DNA from 3 places in the Halomonas sp. 3F2F genome. Region 1 is predicted to be linked to each of the others. Evidence: riboswitches for the same ligand, from Rfam matches in the RefSeq annotation. Region 1 holds a riboswitch; each other region holds the start of a gene.

The links. A riboswitch is a leader RNA that binds a small molecule or an ion and turns the genes downstream of it on or off. The one in region 1 is predicted to bind thiamine pyrophosphate.
Region 2: another riboswitch for thiamine pyrophosphate. It lies ahead of thiM (hydroxyethylthiazole kinase); the one in region 1 lies ahead of INT21_RS17220 (sodium:solute symporter).
Region 3: another riboswitch for thiamine pyrophosphate. It lies ahead of tenA (thiaminase II); the one in region 1 lies ahead of INT21_RS17220 (sodium:solute symporter).

What each region holds. Positions count from the first base shown of each region.
Region 1 is NZ_JABUZE010000170.1:15,311-17,512, forward strand. It holds partial or broken gene INT21_RS17215 (magnesium transporter CorA family protein) at 1-11, opposite strand, end outside; gene INT21_RS17220 (sodium:solute symporter) at 46-1,434, opposite strand; TPP riboswitch at 1,424-1,531, opposite strand; gene INT21_RS17225 (peroxidase-related enzyme) at 1,631-2,202, opposite strand, start outside.
Region 2 is NZ_JABUZE010000182.1:80,392-82,593, reverse strand. It holds gene gloA (lactoylglutathione lyase) at 1-203, opposite strand, end outside; gene INT21_RS18705 (hypothetical protein) at 448-792, shown strand; TPP riboswitch at 848-943, shown strand; gene thiM (hydroxyethylthiazole kinase) at 968-1,777, shown strand; gene thiE (thiamine phosphate synthase) at 1,767-2,202, shown strand, end outside.
Region 3 is NZ_JABUZE010000038.1:9,114-11,315, forward strand. It holds gene thiC (phosphomethylpyrimidine synthase ThiC) at 1-338, opposite strand, end outside; gene tenA (thiaminase II) at 383-1,081, opposite strand; TPP riboswitch at 1,160-1,318, opposite strand; gene INT21_RS04800 (DUF4062 domain-containing protein) at 1,828-2,202, shown strand, end outside.

The DNA.
Region 1 (2,202 bases):
CTGCGAATCATGATCGTCCCTGTTAATTTGGCTCACGGCTTAACGTTACGGCCTAACGCTTCGTCGATTAGGCAGGTATGCCAGTGTAACGCTGACGACAATAGACGCCAGTAACGCCCCTAGAAAAGGCCCTAACGTTGGGATACTGCCTGGAAAGGTAGCCGCCATAATGCCAGCCGTAACGCTTCCCTGGCTTAGCCACCCCGGCAGTATTGCCCCTGCTAATCCAGCCATGCCGCCACCAATCGCCGCCACTGGCGTCATACGTTGCCACAGGCCAAGCAGCACAGGCACCACGATGGCAGCGCAAAGTAAGTCGGCTATCAAGAAGAGCCGTAGAACTGACAATCCTTGCAGGGCAATAAATACCACCGGCACCATCATTGCGACCGTTATCCAACGTGCGGTCGTTAAAGATGTTGCATGTCGTTCACCGCCACGCCCGACTATCAGCGACGCTATACCGTTTTGCAGCGTATCGACACTTGAGGTCACTAGCGTGACTGCCAACACCAATGCAGGTAACGCCACCCAGGCAGGCGCATCTGTTAACAGCGCAAAGAAAGGAATAGGTGGCTCTCCCAAAGCAACACCGCTCATGGCGGCCATGATGCCGACACCGCCGATCACCATCACAACCAGTACGGTCAGCCCGCCGCCTAGCCAAGCACCGCGGCCTAAGCTCTGGTCATCCTGAGCAGCCCACACACGCTGCCAATAGCCTTGATGAAAAAGATTGGCGGCGGTCACCGCAATCACAAGCGTCAGGGCAACACTCAGCGCGCTTGCGATAGGAATAGAGGGCATGACGGCGTCATTCGGCATGGCTGGTAGCCGCCAAATCGCAACGCTACCCACAGCCAATAACAGGGCTAGCAAAAGCCATGCCTGCCAGCGATCCGTTGCGAGGCTTGCGCGCAACCCACCAATCACCGTATACACCAAGGTAGTGAGCGCAACGCCAATAATCACTAGTGCAGGTGGCACATCGGAAAGCAGTGCGGTAATAGCACCTATCGCCGTCAGTTCCGCTGCTAAAAAACAGCCCATGTAGGCTACGGACACCAGCAGCACCCAATGACGCACCCCCTTGCCGTAACAAGCGTGGGCGAATTCGGCAATGCTTCTGCCTTCTGGCAATGCGCGACGAATTTTTGGTCCGTACAACCCCAACACGATAAACGGCAGCGCAGAGCCAATGGCATAGCCTGCCAACGCTAACGGACCAACAAAGGCACCAATTTCAGGCGGCGCAAACAGAATCCAGGCGCCCATTCCCGAGGCTAAAAAGGAGAATCCAAGCGTGGAAGCGGTTTGCGAGTTCCGCGCCGTGACATAGTCATCAAGCGATCCCTGCACATGACGTGCACGCAGGCCCAGAAAAGCAAAACAGAATAGCGCCGCACCAAGTACGGCTGACGTTAGGTAAGGCATGTCGCACTTCCTCCGCCGGTATGAACCGGATCAGGTTCCAGGGTCTGCGCAGTGCGCATTCTCAGCCCAACAGCTGCGGGCTCCCCTGGCGACAGTGAATGGAGACGCTATCCTCGGTGAAAGCGGCTCGTTAGTAAAGGCTGGGCGTTAGTAAAATTTATCCGTGGGTAACGCCTAGATGTGCGTCTGTATCCTGCTAACGCGGTAGGCGGCCCATCAAATAAAACTCCTCATTGGGGGGCGTACCCGTCATGGTAACTAATCGATTCGACATGCCGAAAAAAGCAGCAATGGCGCCAATATCCCAACAGTCCTCTAGCGTAAAACCTACTTTCTCTAATGCTGTTTGCCACGTGGCAGAGAACTCCCCAACTTCAATCCCGCAGTGCAATGCAAAATCCAGCATGACACGATGGCGTTCGCTTAGCCCTGCCGCTAGATGATTGATAGCGACATTGTCAGCAACTAAAGGGTCTTTACTATAAATTCTCAATAGCGCGCCATGGGCAACAACACAATAGAGACAACGATTGCGAGCACTGGTAGCCACAACAATCATCTCTTTTTCAGCTTTAGTCAGCGTGTCGGATTCACGTTCCATCAAAGCATCGTGATAAGCAAAAAAAGCGCGAAACTCCTCAGGGCGATGCGCCAGCATTAAGAACACATTGGGCACAAATCCCGCCTTGCTTTGCACTTTTAATATTGCATCGCGAACATCGTCAGGCAGTTCATCCAGCGTTTCTGGGACACGGAAACGGCTAAGTC
Region 2 (2,202 bases), on a different contig from region 1:
TCGAGATTGGCTAGGAAGTAGAGCGAAAACTGCATCTCTTCGAAATCCAATCGGCGTAGCACCTGCATTCCAAAGACCTTAGAGTAGAACGCTAGCGCACGTTCGGGATCCTTCACCCGCAGCATGGTGTGATTTAAGCGAAACCCTTGGGTTTGCGGCGCTACGGGCGCGACGCCGGAATGTTGTTCGCCTTGAAAACTCATTTTGCTCTCCTGTCGCTAATGCTGATCATTGAATCCATTGAGCCTCACTTACCGCTTACCATGAGGGCTTTAGAGCCATAATACCAGCCTTTACAAGCATGTAGGCTTCACTAACGCAGTGTCACATTAAGCGCACTGGCAATACTAAACAAAAACCCTACACTTATTATTCATAAACTTTACAAAAAGCAGTTCCCGCAACATGAGCGATGCCCCACCTTTGAGGCATCCACAGGAGTTTTCCATGACTGCGATTGATATGACCCTCGGTGACCACATAACGTTAAAGCAGTTAGCCCGTGCCATACACAATGGCTTTTCACCGATTGTGGAAGTTGAATCAATGGATGGTATCTATAAGGTTCGCTTCCATCACGCGAACGGTGTCTCTGATTTAACCAATGCTGAGGGTCATGTCAGCACGTTTTTGGGCACCGGTGAAATTCGCGACACCCTTGGCCAGCTGGGCCTCACTCATGGAGTGCTTACGTTTGCCGACCAGTGTGGCGATGAAATGATTGGTGTTGAGGGTAAAGCGATGACGCCTGATGAGATGCTCACCTACGGAACACGCATCTCGTTTCGTTGATAGTTGCTCATAGCGTTGCCCAGGCTTTACAGATTGACCTAAGCCAAGGATAGTACCATCACGACAGGGGCGCCCTTGCTTAACGGGCTGAGAAGCACCCTTTGAACCTGAACCGGATAACACCGGCGTAGGGAGTCGTGGTGCAGCTGCATCACCTCCCAGCCGGGAGGATATTATGCCTTCACGCCCACTCGGCGATTATCTCCGCGACTTGCGCGCTGCCACACCGCTGGTACATTGCATTACCAACTATGTGGCGATGAATAGCACCGCTAACTTGCTATTGGCGACAGGTGCTTCCCCCGCCATGCTGCATGCTCAAGAAGAAGTGGCGGAGTTCACGGCTATGTCTGGCGCGCTATCGATTAATATTGGCACCCTCTCTTCCCCTTGGGCTGACGCCATGGCAGTCGCCGCGCGCACTGCTCATGAAAACCATATTCCGTGGGTGCTTGACCCTGTGGCTGTTGGTGCTACCGCATTTCGCCAGCGTGTTTGCGAGACGTTGCTGGCTTATCAGCCTAACGTTATTCGTGGCAATGCCTCAGAAATACAAGCACTTAACGGATTAGCCAACCAGGGGCGTGGGGTTGATGCGACGGCTAGCACCCAAGAAGCGGCAACTGCTGCCATTGCGCTGGCACAGCAACATCGCTGTGTGGTGGCGGTGACTGGCGAGAGCGATTTCATTACCGATGGCACTGAACATTATCGTCTTACAGGCGGGCATGCGCTGATGCCCCGTGTGACGACCTTGGGCTGCGGCTTGAGTGCACTGGTCGCAAGCTTTGTGGCCGCAAACCACGAGCAGCCGCTGGAGGCCAGCCTGGCCGCCTTGGCGTGTTTCAGCCTCGCTGGAAGCCGTGCAGGCGAGCAGGCTCAAGGCCCTGGCAGTTTCCAGGTGGCGCTATTGGACGCGCTGTATCAGTTATCCCCTGACGACCTTTCGACCCTTGCTCAATGGGAGGCGGTGCATGCCGTTTGATCTTTCACTCTATTTAGTCACCGATGCTGGTCTGTGCGCTGGCATGGGTCTGGAAAAAACGGTTGAAGCTGCTGTGCAGGGCGGCATTACCATGGTGCAATTACGCGATAAACACGCTAGTGACGAGCACATGATCGCCCAGGCCAAACGTCTCAAAGCGATGTTGGCTGGCAGTGGCGTCCCTCTGATCATTAATGATCGCCTGAACGTGGCGTTCGCCAGCCAAGCGGATGGCTTACATGTCGGGCAAAGCGACACGGCTGTTCAAGCAGCGCGAAGCACGCTCGGCCAGCACGCCATTATCGGGCTTTCAATTAACACCCCAGCCCAACTTCAGGAGGCACCTGTCGAATTGCTCAATTACGTCGGTTTAGGGCCCGTGTTTGCGACTGGCAGTAAACAAGACCACGCCCAGCCCATTGGCT
Region 3 (2,202 bases), on a different contig from region 1:
TCGGTATCGTTGCGCTCTTCAATCCAGGCGCGGCGCAGGGCGGGTAGGCCTTTGCGTAAATCGTTGTTGGCGGCTGGGTCGGTGTAAGGGCCAGAGGTGTCGTACACCAGTAGCGGCGGGTTCTCTTCATCAATGCTGCTGGTTTTAGTGGGCGATAGAGTGATTTCCCGAAACGGCACGCGGATATCGGGTCGTGAGCCTTCAACGTACACCTTGCGCGACGCAGGCAGCGGTTGAATAGCAGCGGCATCGACTTGGGCGGTTTCAGCTAAAAAGTGGCTGGTTTTACTTTTTGAGGTCTTAGCTTTTAAAGTTTCAGTTTCTAAAGTCTTCGTCATGACGGTCGTCTTCCTTCGTTGTTGATTATGGTTATTGTGTTGGCTTAATGGGTGAGGCTTTTGTCTGTTAGATCGCTGTCTATCAGATCCAGACCCATCTGCCAGAAATCGATTTCCAGACGCGTGGCGTCGCGGAAGATCTTGCTCAGCTCGGCAAAGCGGACGGGGGTAACATCGGCCAGGCGGGCGTTGAGCCACTCAAGCTCTGCCTGCATGGCGGCCTGAAACTCCTGGCTTTCGTACATCGCTATCCAGGCATCAAACGGGTTTTGGCTGCCGCGTAGGGTAGAAGGCTGAGCGTTCAGCCAGTTGGCGATTTCGCCGTAGCCCACTAAGCAAGGAGCCAGCGCCACGTGCAAATCGAGCAGGTCGCCGCGATTGCCGGTGTCTAATACGTAGCGGGTATACGCCAAGGTAGCTCTGGCTTCGGGAAGCTCCGCCAGCTCTTGCTCGGAAATCCCCCACTCCTGGCAAAAGCCCACGTGCAGGCCCAGCTCCACATCCACAATGGCTTTTAAACCTTCATGGGCCTGGCGCAGATCAGCCAGCGTAGGGCTTTTATAGGCGGCCAACGCGTAGGCGCGGGCGAAGTGAATCAAAAACAGGTAGTCCTGTTTCAAATAGTGGCGAAACGATGCTTCTGGTAGCGCGGCGGTACCCAACTGACGGACAAAATCGTGCTCAATATAGGCGCGCCAGTCGTCATAGCAGGCATTAGTAAGATCAGCAAAGCGGTAGCCCATGGTGCCTCCGGTAGTAATGATCCGGAAGGTGGGCGGTTGAGATCGAGGGAATGGCGCAGAAGGAGGCGTGAAGCTAAGCCGAGGCCATCGCTTGATCCCTACGCCGGTACCCGCGCGCTCGTCATAGGAGCAGCGCATTAGCCGGATCAGGTTCAGCGGGACCAGCGCTTTGGCAGTATCAAGAGGATACGCCCTGCGCCATCTCAGCCGGATTCACCGGCACCCCGTCAAGCAGTTAGTGCCAAGCAGTCTAGGAGGACGAGAGAAGAGATGCAAGGGGGATAGTGAGTGAATAGTAGGCTTCTTAGAAACGTTGATGTACTTGGCTAACCTAACGCCGCCACGCGTCTCTCGATTGCTAGACACTCTAAAAATTACTGCACTTCATGGCCTGACAGGGCGGCAGGGGGCCGTAAGTTGTGAAATCGAATGAAAAAGCGAATTTAGTAACAATAGGTTTTCTCAGTACGGAGGCTGTAGTGCTTGACCCGCAGGATCGCCTTGACGCGTTCCATCAGTTTCATAAGAGCCACTTTTTGTAACTATTCATAAATACAGTATTTTGAGCAGGGAAAAACACGTAAGCGCGCAAATTTTGGATATGCTGCCAAAATTGGCTTTGCCCTCTTGGGAATCGATGGGGTAGAGTCAAATTGGGTAGCTGAAAAAAACCAATGAATGTGTCGCCGCGTTTATTGGGGTTTTGTAGCGGGGTGTATAATCACTGTTAGAGTCTAGGAGAAACAATGGCAATACCGAGAGTCTTTATAAGTTCCACATGCTATGACCTAAAGCACATAAGGGAAAATCTTAAATATTTCGTGAGAACCATTGGGTACGAACCAGTTTTGTCTGATGAGGGTGATGTTTTTTATAGCCCAAGCTCACATACACATGACTCCTGCCTCAAAGAAGTTGAAACATGCCAAATATTTATTTTAATTATTGGTGGAAGACAGGGTGGGAACTATAAAGACGAGATTTCATCTATTACCAACAATGAGTACCGGGAAGCAGTTCGAAATAATATCCCCATTTTTGCACTCGTCGAAGCTTCAGTGCATTCTGATCATCACGTATTTATCACTAACAGAAAGAAAAATCCAGATATAGCTGAGAGT